Regions from separate parts of the Sutcliffiella sp. NC1 genome, predicted to be linked through region 1. Evidence: riboswitches for the same ligand, from Rfam matches in the RefSeq annotation. Region 1 holds a riboswitch; each other region holds the start of a gene.
What was found. A riboswitch is a leader RNA that binds a small molecule or an ion and turns the genes downstream of it on or off. The one in region 1 is predicted to bind S-adenosylmethionine.

Region 1 (4,288 bases):
TCGTGAATTACGTGCGCTAGTTCAAGTAAGAGGAAATCAAGCAATCCCGATTTCAGAGAAAGAAACGTACGAAAGAGGGGAAAAACTTGAAGCATATTTAACGCAACCTTTTTTCGTAGCGGAAGAGCATACGAAAGTAAAAGGACAATCGGTTTCTTTACAAGAAGTTATACAAGATGTTCAAACAATCATAAGTGGCGGTGCAGATGGGCGTAGAGTAGAAGATGTTACTTTTGTAGGTAGGCTTTAATATTCATAGTTTAGCGATGTAACGACAAAAAAAAGAGACACAATTTGAATTCAATCAAACTTGTGTATCTTTTCTTTCGTCGTTATTTGTTTGCACATCTTTATTGAGCTTCATAATTTCAAGTTCCAATTTTTTATGTTCAAGCTCTAATTCTTTTTCTTTTAATTCATAACTTTTTTTCTTATCATAACCATAATATAGTAGTGATAGTGCCACTATAATTGTTGATGCAATATAAATATCCATCCACCCACACCCTTTCAAGTGCAATTTCTTTTATATTTTAACATACTAAGGCCATTTGAATGGTTAAGAAGTAGTTGCCAAGCCTTTTTAAAGATTACTTAATATACGGTATATTAGGTAAAAAAGTTTCAACTATTATTAGTTTGCTTTTTATATTAAAAAAAATGAAACCTTTTCCACCCTAAAACGTTTGAATATTATGACATAAGGAAAGGGGGAAACACAATGTTAAAAAGGATATTGATTGTTTTCCTATTTACGATTATTTGTTTTACTATTTCAATCGTTTGGTGGAGTACTCAATCAAATGTTTCAAGTGGAATATATCCTTTAAATAGTGGTGGCTCTATCGTGTTAACAGTGGAAGAGAACATACCAATTGCGTCATTTTCACTACCTGTTGTGTGGGTAAAAGCTCATCCATGGCAAAAAACGCCTACTATTGATAAATTAATTTTTAGAGATGACAAAGGTAATGTTTTCTCAAAAATGGAAGGGGAATACATTTTACAAGTGGATGAGGATTTACCGTGGTATAAAAGGAACATTCACTCAGAAGTAGAAATGATGATAAACGGTGAATCTAAAGTTACAATTGGGGAAAGGACAATGACCTCGATAAAGGATAGTTTTGATGAAAACTACATGCTGAATTCATTACAATTACAGGTTAACGGGATGGAAGAAACTTTCTCAATGGATAAAACGTACCAATTTACGTTAATAGGTAATGAAGATCAAGTTAGTCATAATAGATGGGTTATGAATGGCCTACTAGGTTTTAATGGAACAGGTTATATATTTAGATTAGATGGCCCAAAGGGAGACGTATTAGAACGCATACTGTTTTGGCTACCAGGTATGACAGAAAATGATATAAATAATATGATGTACACATTTGATGATGATTTTGAATTATACTCGAATGAACTTGATGAATTTAATGGTGAACCTCTTAATTTACCATTAACATTGACGGAAAGAGAAATGCTCCTATATATTCCATTATCCTCCAAAAATATTGATGAGCTAAAAGGGAAAATAGTATATATACAACCATTCTTCCAGTTTAGTAATCAAGATGGAGATCAATATTACTCTGGAGGTATGGGTTCTATAGGTGAATTCTACCCTAAAATCGGCGGAATAAACTTAATATTACCAGAAGAATGAACATACTAATCATAGATTAAAAGTATGTTTTTAAAAAAGATTACAAAAACTATTGACAGAAAATATTTAAAATTGTTATTATTTTATTTAACAACATAATAATAAATGAAACTTCTTATTAAGAGTGGTGGAGGGAACAGACCCGAAGAAGCCCGGCAACCTTCAAACGATTTGAAAGGTGCTAAATTCTGCAAACATTATTGTTTGAAAGATAAGGAGAGGACTGCATATTAATCCTTTCTAATCTTTTAGAAAGGATTTTTAATTTTTGGAGGTGGCGACAACTAGGAATATATTATTGTACGACATCATAACGTAAAATATTTACAACTTTATAAACTCTTATCAAGAGTGACCGAGGGGTCAGGCCCGATGACGTCCAGCAACCTTCAAAAACTTGAAAGGTGCTAAATCCTGCAGACACTTTTTGTCTGGAAGATAAGAGGAGGGAAAATGAACCTCTTCTTATGAAGAGGTTTTTATTTTTGTAGATATTGTAGGCTAGTCAATAGATATTCAAGAAAAAAAGTAAACTTAAAAAATATTAATTTTGGAGGAATGTAACATGTCAAATAATCAAGAGTATAAGTTAGAAACAGTTTTATTACACGGTGGTCAACAAGTAGATCCTACAACAGGTTCACGAGCAGTTCCGATTTATCAAACAACTTCATATGTATTTGAGAGTACAGAACAAGCACAAAACTTATTCGGACTTAAAGAGTTCGGAAACATTTATAGTAGAATTACGAATCCAACAGTTGATGTTTTTGAACAAAGAATAGCGCTATTAGAAGGTGGGGTTGCGGCAGTTGCGTTAAGCTCTGGGATGGCTGCTATTACCTTTTCCATATTAAACATAGCTCAAGCTGGTGATGAAATAATTGCTGCTGAAAACCTGTACGGTGGAACATATAATTTATTCGCAAACACACTACCGAAATATGGAATCAAGGTACATTTTGTAGATACAACAAACCCAGAAAAAGTTAGAGAAGCAATTACCCCTAACACAAAAGCTGTTTTTGCAGAAACAATCGGCAATCCAAGTTTAAACGTGTTGAAAATTGAAGAGATTGCAAACGTTGCGCATGAAAACAATGTTCCATTAATTGTTGATAATACGTTTGCACCGTATGTATGTCAACCGCTTAAATGGGGAGCTGATATCGTTGTACATTCTGCAACAAAATGGATAGGAGGTCATGGTACAACAATCGGTGGGGTCGTTGTAGATGGTGGAACTTTTAATTGGGATCAACCGAAATACCCTGGTTTTATAGAAAAAGATGAAAGTTATCACGGTCTTCGATTTGCCGAGACGTTCGGTCCATTAGCTTATGCTGTAAAGCTACGTGTTCAACTATTAAGGGATATCGGTGCATGTTTAAGCCCACAAAGTGCTTTCCTTCTATTACAAGGGTTAGAAACATTACATTTACGTATGGAAAGGCATAATGAAAATGCGAAAGAAATAGTTGCATTTTTACAACAACATCCTGCTGTTGATTGGGTCACTTTCCCAGGTTTAGAAAACCATTCATCAAACCATTTAGCAAAGAAATATTTAAACAATACGTACGGATCAATTATTGTATTTGGAATTAAGGGTGGAAGAGAAGCAGGTAGAAAAGTCATTGATAGTGTAAAATTATGGTCTCACCTAGCGAATGTCGGGGATGCTAAATCGCTCATTATACATCCAGCTTCAACTACACATCAGCAAGTATCTTCTGAAGATTTACAGAAAACAGGAGTTACAGAAGATTTAATACGTTTATCGGTTGGCATAGAATCCGTTGAAGATTTAAAAAATGATTTAGATCAAGCCTTTTATTCAGCTACTGGATTTACTGTGAAAGGGGCAATTGCTGGAGATGCTTCAAACAAATAATTTATACGAAGTCGGAAAGGTTTGTATTGGTGACTTTGAATTGGAGAGTGGTGTCCATTTAAAAGATGTGGAAGTCGCTTATGAAAGAGTAGGGAACCTTTATGGCGATAGTATAATAGTTTGTCATGCTTTAACAGGAAACCACTTAACAGTCGGGACATCGGTGTCCCCTGGCTGGTGGAGAGATCTTATCGGACCTTCACGTTATATCGATACGAACAAATATAATGTTATTACGATGAATGTGCTCGGAGGCTGCTCGGGCTCAACTGGTCCTACTTCTATAAATCCTGAAACAGGAAAAAAATATAGGGGGGATTTTCCTACTATAACCATTCGAGATATCGTTCATAGTCACAAAAGAGCGTTAGAAAAAATAGGAGTAACAGAAGTGCTATCAATTATTGGTGGTTCATTGGGTGGCATGCAAGTTTTAGAATGGGGGATACTTTATCCCCATTTTGCAAAACATTTAATACCGATGGCAGTTACCCCTACCTTATCCGATTATGGTATTGCATTCAATACGATTGGAAGACACGCTATTCAAAATGATCCAGCTTGGAACAACGGTTTTTATGAGGAACAATCGATAAAAGGTTTAGAAGTAGCAAGAATGGTAGGGCTTGTTACGTATCGTTCGCAACGTTTATTTAACAACCGTTTCCAACGTGAAAAAAAGAACGCATCCCAATATCAAATAGATTCCTATTTGAAATATCAAG
Region 2 (4,288 bases), 120 kb from region 1:
CTCTCCAATGCTCGAGCCGTGATAATGGCCATTCCGCAACGACGAAAACCACTTTTGCGCCTCCCGTTGTATGGGTACGAATCCACTCAGGAAAGCGAATATCGTAACAAATAACTCCAGCGCAAGTTTCCCCATCTAGTTGAAATAATCCATCATTTTTTCCTGGTTGTAAGTATAGATGCTCATACATTAACTGAAACAAATGTAGCTTACTATATTCACCTACAATATCGCCTTCGTCGTTTACAGTGTACATGGTGTTATATGTACCTTTAGATGTATTTTTAGCAACGGAACCACCGACAATATGAACATTATGTTTTTTTGCTAACATTTGAAGTGTTTTTTTAGTAGTGTCACCGTTATTGTCACCAATTTCGTCTAACCGGGTTAAATCGTACCCTGTCGTCCATAACTCTGGTAATACGATAATTTTAGGGCTATATTTCTGTACAGTTTCCATAATCAATTTTTCTACTTTTTTAACATTTTCTTGCGGTGAACCGAACGTTATATCAAACTGAATACAAGCTACTTTCCATGACATATAAAAGTCCCCCTTTATTAGCCTTCGTCGTTTTCTGCTACCTGCATCTAATTTACAATTTATTATTCATTGTGTATAGCCCATTACAGAAAATTTCAAAAAACTCTTTACATTTTGCTTTTAACATTATATGATTTGTCACTAGTATTTCAACATTTTTTTAAGAAGGTGTACAAATGAAAAACTTTAAACAATCAAAATTGTTACAAACGTTACCAAAACAATTTTTTGCATCCCTTGTTGAAAAGAGCGGAAAAGTAGTTGCATTAGGTCATGATGTCATTAACTTAGGACAAGGAAATCCGGATCAGCCAACACCGCAACATATTGTACAATCGATGCAAAATGCGGTATTGAAACCACAACATCATAAATATGCCCCATTTCGAGGCCATGATTTTTTAAAAGAGGCGGTTGCAGCATTTTATAAACGAGAATACGATGTAGTGTTAGATCCAGCAACAGAAATAGCTGTTCTTTTTGGCGGAAAAGCTGGATTAGTAGAGCTGCCCGTTTGTTTGCTTAATGAAGGTGACACCGTTTTAGTCCCTGATCCAGGCTATCCAGATTATTTGTCTGGAGTTGCGCTAGCAAAGGCAAACATGGAAGTAATGCCACTTGAAGAGAAAAATAATTTTCTACCAAACTATCAAAATATCTCAGAATCTGTGCTGAAAGATGCAAAGTTAATGTTTTTAAACTATCCGAATAATCCTACAGGTGCTATGGCAACAGCTGCTTTTTTTGAAGAAACATTAGAGCTAGCAAATAAAAATAATATTTGTGTCGTTCATGATTTTGCATATGGCGCTATCGGCTTTGAGGGGAATCGTCCAATTAGTTTTCTACAAACTGCTGGTGCTAAAAATGTTGGCGTAGAAATATATACCTTATCAAAAACATATAATATGGCAGGGTGGAGAGTCGGTTTTGCCGTTGGGAATGCTAGTGTAATTGAAGCGATCAATTTACTTCAAGACCATCTATATGTGAGCCTTTTTAGTAGTATACAAGAAGCTGCTGCAACTGCGCTTTTAGACTCTCAACATTGTGTAGATGAATTAGTGGAAATGTATGAGGAGAGACGTAACGTTCTCGTAAACGGATTGAAAGAAATTGGTTGGGACGTTAATGCCCCACAAGGATCCTTTTTCGCATGGTTAAAAGTCCCTAATGGCTATACTTCTGAAAGCTTTTCTGATTACTTATTAGAAAATGCTCATATTGTCGTTGCACCAGGAATTGGCTTTGGATCATACGGTGAAGGTTATGTGAGAGTAGGGCTATTAACAAGTACAGAAAGATTACAAGAAGCGGTTGATCGAATTAAAAAATTGCAATTATTTTCTTAATCACTGTTGACAAAAAAGATTACCAATGTCATAATCTCAACTAGATTTTCTATTTTTGTAATAGTAAAAAAATGAATATATTACGTTTTCTTATCAAGAGCAGGTGGAGGGACTAGCCCGATGAAACCCGGCAACCGACTTATTTTTAAGCACGGTGCTAAATCTTGCAGCTTTTTTAGCTGGGAGATAAGAGGATGTTAGGATACCTAACCTCTTCTTATTGGAAGAGGTTTTTATTTTGTATTTAATTCATTTTAAAGAGGTACAACAGCACAGTAATTTTTACAAAAGGGTGTGGAATAGATGAGTGAAGTAATTGCTACATACTTAGTTCATGATGCGAAGGGGAATCTAGAAAGAAAAGCAGAAGGGATTGCCCTTGGACTAACAGTTGGTTCTTGGACAGATTTACCAAAAGTAGACCAGGATCAGTTAAAAAAACATAAAGGTCGAGTAGTACATGTTGAATATCTGCCAGAGGACGAAAAGGTTAACAGATATTTCGGTGAGAAGAGAACAAAAGGACTTATCAAAATTGCTTATCCATCACTTAATTTTTCTAATGACATTCCTGCCATTATCACTACAGTTTTTGGGAAGCTTTCTCTTGATGGAGAAATTAAATTACTTGATTTACAGTTTAGTGATGAACTAAAAAGAAGTTTTCCAGGACCGAAATTTGGTATTCAAGGTATTCGAGAAAAAACAGGTGTGTGGGAGCGTCCGTTTGTAATGAGTATTTTTAAAGGAGTATTAGGGCGTGATCTCGCCTTTTTACGAGACCAATTAAAAGAGCAAGCGTTAGGCGGAGTGGATTTTGTAAAAGACGATGAAATATTATTTGAAAATGAATTAACACCGTTTGAAAATAGAATAATTGCCGGTAAGGAAGTACTTCAAAATGTGTACGAACAAACAGGGCATCGTACGCTTTACGCGGTGAACATTACTGGTAGAACATATGAGTTAAGGGATAAGGCGAAAAGAGCGGTAGAACTTGGAGCTGACATGTTATTATTTAACGTTTTCTCCTATGGACTAGATTGTTTACAAAGTCTCGCAGAAGATAAAGATATCAAAATACCAATAATGGCCCATCCTGCATTTAGTGGTGCTTTAACACCTTCACCAGTTTACGGGGTTTCGTATGAGCTATTATTAGGTAAATTACTACGATATGCTGGGGCAGATTTTTCCCTTTTCCCTTCTCCTTATGGAAGTGTAGCGCTAAAAAAAGAGGCAACATTAAAAATTGCAAAAGAGTTAACGAAAGAGGATCTTGTAAAAGCAAGCTTACCTGTCCCATCTGCTGGTATTCATCCTGGTTTAGTGCCGTTATTAATAAATGATTTTGGTCAAGAGTCAGTTATTAATGCTGGAGGCGGAGTACATGGGCACCCTGATGGAGCCGCTGGTGGTGCTAAAGCATTCCGTCAAGCTGTAGACGCCGTACTGGAAGGGAAAACGTTAGGAGAGGCAGCTGCAGAAAAAGAGGAATTACAGAAAGCATTACAGCTTTGGGGTGAAAAATAAGATGACAACTTTAAAAAGACAACCTGTTATTTTTTGTGATTTTGATGGAACTGTAACGAAGTCAGATAACATTATTGCAGCGATGAAGCAATTTGCACCTGATGAATGGGTTTCATTAAAGGATCAAGTGTTATCTCAACAAATTAGTATACAAGATGGAGTAGGGGAAATGTTTGCTTTACTTTCATCCAGTAAGAGGGAAGAGATTACTAACTTTATTGTGCAACAAGCGAAAATACGCGAAGGGTTCGACCGCTTCATTGCTTACGTAAAAGAGCAAGAGATCCCACTATATATTGTTTCTGGTGGAATCGACTTTTTCGTCAAGCCGTTATTAAAAGGACGGATTGAAGAGGAATATATCTATTGCAATAGAGCTGATTTTTCAAACGAGAATATTACTATAACTTGGCCACATAGTTGTGATGAACAATGTGATAACGATTGCGGCTGCTGCAAACCTTCCATCATTCGAAAAATTGCAAACGATACTTCATACAAAGTGGTTATTGGTGACTCCATCACTGATCTACAAGCAGCTAAATTAGCAGATAAAGTGATTGCGAGAGATTTTTTAATAGAAAAATGCGAAGAAAATAAACTCGCTTATGAATCGTTCGAAACGTTCGATGATGTCATTTCCATACTACAACGACTGGAGGTTACGGTATGAGTCGTTATTTGCAAAAGTGGAATGAACTAGCGGATGTAAAGGATGAGTTTGCCGAAAGAGATTGGTTTCCAGGAACAAGTGGAAATTTGTCTATTAAAGTTTCAACAAACCCTCTAACATTCTTCGTAACAGCAAGCGGAAAAGATAAGCGAAAACGAACAGCAGAGGATTTTTTGCTAGTAG
Region 3 (4,288 bases), 500 kb from region 1:
CATATGTATACTCCCCATCAATGTTAGCACTATTACCCGAAGTAAGAATGAATAGAATAATGGCTGTAATGATTGCACCAGGTAATACAATGAAAAAGTTTACTTTGAACTTATCACTCATTTTTGTTTTCTGGGTTCTAACAGCAGCAATCGTTGTATCAGAAATCATTGATAGGTTATCGCCAAACATCGCCCCACCAACAACTGTTGCCATTGCGAGTGCCATTGAGATATCGGTTTGCTCTGCAATCCCAATTCCAATTGGTGCTAACGCCACTACCGTTCCCATAGACGTTCCCATAGAAATCGAAATAAAGCACCCAATTATAAATAATCCTACTAGTAGAAAATTCTGTGGTAAAAAGGAGAGACCTAAATTAACAGTGGATGCAACTGCACCCATTTCTCTTGCTACTCCTGCAAAAGCACCAGCTAAAATAAAGATAATACACATTAAAATAATGTTGGAGTCGCCTGCACCTTTACAAAAGATCTCGATTTTTTTAGCAAAGCTTTCCTTACGATTCATAACTAATGCGATAACTGCAGCAACAAGTATTGCAACATTCAATGGCAATACGGAAAAGTCCTTTGCAAATACACCTACTCCAATAAAAAGGAGTACAAAAACAAATAATGGTAAAAGGGCATACAAGCTACCCTTATTAACGTTTTCCTCTGACATAATGATTTCATCCTCTCATTTTTCGCTACGATAAAATTAAATTTAATTCAAGTGTAAAAATTCTTTTATCTAGAGAGCTTTCTTAAGACATTGTCATACCCCCAGTGACATTCACACCTTGCCCCGTCATATAATCCGAAAACCTTGAAGTCAGGAAGATCACGACATTTGCCACATCTTCGGGTTTTGCAGTTCGGCCAAGTGGTACTTGAGAAATATCCTCCATTTCAATTGCGTGTGCATTCAAACCTCTTAATTGTCCACCGATGACTCGTTCACTTCGCTTCATGTCTGTTTCGACAATGCCCGGACAAACGGCATTCACATTAATTGCATGCTTTGCTAATTCAAGTGCCATCACCTTTGTAAAGCCCATTACAGCATGTTTGGATGCAACATAGCTTCCCATTAATCTGTACCCATTTTTACCAGCCTGAGAAGCGATGTTGATGATTTTTCCGCCTTGACCTTGTTTGATGAGATACTGAGCAACAGCCTGGCTCCAAAGGTAGACACTTTTTGCATTCACATCAAGCACCCGATCCCAGTCCTCTTCCTTTATGTCTACAACATAATCCATCGAGGAAATCCCTGCGTTGTTGACTAGAATATCTAGTCTACCAAAGTGTTTTACAGTTTGATCAACGTATCCATTAACTATTGAACTTTCTGTAATATCTGCTTGAAAATACAATATTTTTTCATGTAGAGATTCAGGGGACGGGGCCAAATCGATTACAGCCACTTGTGCACCACATTCAAGTAATGCATTAACGATTGCTTTACCAATTCCCCTTGCTCCACCAGTCACAATCGCTACTTTTCCTGTCAAATCCATCACATACATTAAAATCCCCCACTTCTTTTTACCAACTAGTTCAATCATTTTAAGCAGATTGAACACGGAAAATTCTCCCGTTAAATGTTTCCCTAATTACACAAAAATGCCTCTCTAGATAGAGAGGCATTCATCATTAATAGTAGCTACGCCTCTCTTATCTTTCAAAACAAACGTTTTGCAGGATTTAGCACCTTTTCATGTGTCAACATGAACGGTTGCCGGGTTTCATCGGGCCAGTCCCTCCACCACTCTTGATAAGAGAATATACAAATATATTAAACTTAATTTTATTGTTCCTAGTTTAAATTATCATCCCTATAAATGTCAATTAAAAAATTCGCGGAACTCTTGTGGTCCATATGAAAGCCATTTGGGACATGGGGACAGGAAAGTCATCCACACATTTTTTGACATAACGGTTACCAAATGTGTGCACGATATTATTATCCCCTCGTTCCATCGGATTACAAAACTAACATTATTACTCATTTCATTAAAATTTCGTCGATTAGTAATACTTCTTCATATTCCTTAAAAGTTGAAAAATTATCATCCGTATATCTAATACCTCTTAAGATAAGTAATTTTCCCTTTACAAGTAATTTTGTAATTTGTATTCTACTAGAAAAATGGGTAATCTGAGTTAATTGCTGCTTTTCAATATCATAAATAAACACATTGCCCCCAATTCCAACAGTCCCGTCCCCATAACCTTTAATAAGTGCAATCGTCTTTTTATTAAGCCAAACAGCATATTTAGGAATGTTTCCATCTTTATCAGGAGAAATAACTTCTTTAATGTATCCACTTTCCATATCATACATATAAAGACTTCCTGATCTCTCCCATTCTAAAGGCGAAATATAAATTGCTTTCTTTTTGTCAGGAGATACTTCGGGTTTAGAAGGAAAGTCTTCTGTAATGATAGTACTCTCTCCACTTGGGTTAATTTGTATTAACTTCTCATTGACTTCATCATACATAAGTTGGTACATCATTCTTCACTCCCATTAGGTAGTAAACCACGAATTAAAATACTTTTGGTCTCTGGAATGTGATAAATTATCTCTTCAATTACTGAAAGAGGAAACAAGATTATTTTAAAAGGTTAACTTTTTTCTATACTATTTAGGAAATCTAATTGATTTGGTGTAGGATTAAGTGGTATTACTAATACCCAAAAATCCGGTTGATGCTGAGCCGCTGTTGATATTTCATTATATAATACGGTACTACTAGGCATTCTTTTCCATTTTTTACATTGAAATATCCATTTTCTATCATAACCTAGATTAAAAGGTAATTCCTCATATCTAGTGGCTGTAATATCTCGTCCTCTTCTCTATTTATTGCAATTTCTACTGTAACATAATAAATTTCTTTTAAATTAGAAGTCTACTCAAACAAACTCATCTGTTCCACTTCCCCTAATCGTTCCATTGCTACCGGTTCGTGGTCTTGGAAGTAAGCATGATGGAGCCATTTTTCTTTCGTCATGACTTTTTTTGATGAATCTGTAGATGCTCTCAATCTGCAACTATATATAATTGGGAAGTAGTCTTGAAGGAATTTACCCTCTGCATGTGCTGTTAGAGCGATAATTTGAAATCCTAATTGCTCTGCGATGAAGAAAACCGGACTCAAGACGTGGTCACTGGATGCTTTACCGAATGGGTTATCTAAAATGACTGCTCGGTGCCGCTTCATGTTCGATTGGATATGCTGTCTCTTTTCTGCTACATAATTTAAAATTCCAAGGAACAAAGTCATATTTTTACTCCATTTTTCTCCACCTGACCATACATTACTTTGCTCCCAAGAGTATGAGCGTGTCGTCACTTTATTGTCATTCGTTACTTTGCGACAACTAACCTTCATCACTTCATTATTCATAACGATTTGGAGTAATTGCTTGGACTGTAGCCACATTTCAATATCTTTTCGAATTTTTGCTGCGTCCTCTTCCCCTTGATCATTATAAAAACGATCTGACTCTAGCTGCTGAAGTATCCACTCAATATAGTCTAGGATTCTTGTTTTTCCAATTTCCTCGTCCCATTCAGGTATATTAAAGTTAAAAATCTGCTTCCAATCATTAACTATTTTCACTTTCGTTTTTTTCGGAATTTGCTTAAGCTCTTCTGTAAGTGTAAGCAAATGTGTATGAATTTGTGTGACGAACAATTGCATATCTTCATCACTTTGGCGAATATGTTCATTTGCATAAACTGTTACTCTTTCTATCCGTTGCAGCATATTTCTTTTGAATTCAAGAATATCATCATATGATTGTTTCACTTCAATACCTGTTAAAGCCATTTGACGGAGTTTTACATCTGAGATTTCTGTATTACAAAACTCTCTAAATTTACGTTTTGCTCGTGCAACTGTTTCTTTCTCATTTTCCACTGCTGCCTTGCCTAATCTCAATTGATCTGTTATTGCCTTTATGAATTTTTTTCGGCTATAGGTGAAGTCGTTCAATTCTTCGTCGTTTAATCGAACTGCTTCGACGTCAGGTGCATTAAAATGGTGTCCTTCTATAAAAAGATCCAGACTATACTTTGCTTCTTGTAATTCTTTTACTTGCTTTTCCATTCTAGCTTTCTCTTGATCGAGGAAAGATTTTCGTTCCTTTAAATGTTGTTGTTCCTGCAATAATTTACTTTGTAGCTTTTCTACGCCTTCTGCAAATTCCACTATCTCGTAGGAAGGGTAGTCTTTTTTAAATTGAAGTAGCCTATTACTCAATAGCCCAAGTT

Region 2: another riboswitch for S-adenosylmethionine. It lies ahead of mtnW (2,3-diketo-5-methylthiopentyl-1-phosphate enolase); the one in region 1 lies ahead of O1A01_RS12365 (O-acetylhomoserine aminocarboxypropyltransferase/cysteine synthase family protein).
Region 3: another riboswitch for S-adenosylmethionine. It lies ahead of O1A01_RS09525 (SDR family NAD(P)-dependent oxidoreductase); the one in region 1 lies ahead of O1A01_RS12365 (O-acetylhomoserine aminocarboxypropyltransferase/cysteine synthase family protein).

The regions. Positions count from the first base shown of each region.
Region 1 covers NZ_CP115153.1:2,371,940-2,376,227, forward strand. Annotated here, with positions in the region: gene O1A01_RS12350 (ATP synthase beta subunit C-terminal domain-containing protein) at 1-250, shown strand, start outside; gene O1A01_RS12355 (hypothetical protein) at 305-496, opposite strand; gene O1A01_RS12360 (hypothetical protein) at 722-1,669, shown strand; SAM riboswitch class I at 1,782-1,887, shown strand; SAM riboswitch class I at 2,009-2,114, shown strand; gene O1A01_RS12365 (O-acetylhomoserine aminocarboxypropyltransferase/cysteine synthase family protein) at 2,235-3,563, shown strand; gene metX (homoserine O-acetyltransferase MetX) at 3,547-4,288, shown strand, end outside.
Region 2 covers NZ_CP115153.1:2,254,870-2,259,157, forward strand. Annotated here, with positions in the region: gene O1A01_RS11745 (carbon-nitrogen family hydrolase) at 1-547, opposite strand, end outside; gene O1A01_RS11750 (pyridoxal phosphate-dependent aminotransferase) at 724-1,899, shown strand; SAM riboswitch class I at 1,987-2,092, shown strand; gene mtnW (2,3-diketo-5-methylthiopentyl-1-phosphate enolase) at 2,203-3,432, shown strand; gene O1A01_RS11760 (2-hydroxy-3-keto-5-methylthiopentenyl-1-phosphate phosphatase) at 3,434-4,105, shown strand; gene O1A01_RS11765 (methylthioribulose 1-phosphate dehydratase) at 4,102-4,288, shown strand, end outside.
Region 3 covers NZ_CP115153.1:1,870,296-1,874,583, reverse strand. Annotated here, with positions in the region: gene O1A01_RS09530 (Na+/H+ antiporter NhaC family protein) at 1-685, opposite strand, end outside; gene O1A01_RS09525 (SDR family NAD(P)-dependent oxidoreductase) at 768-1,589, opposite strand; SAM riboswitch class I at 1,678-1,787, opposite strand; gene O1A01_RS09520 (DUF4652 domain-containing protein) at 2,012-2,524, opposite strand; gene O1A01_RS09515 (coiled-coil domain-containing protein) at 2,922-4,288, opposite strand, start outside.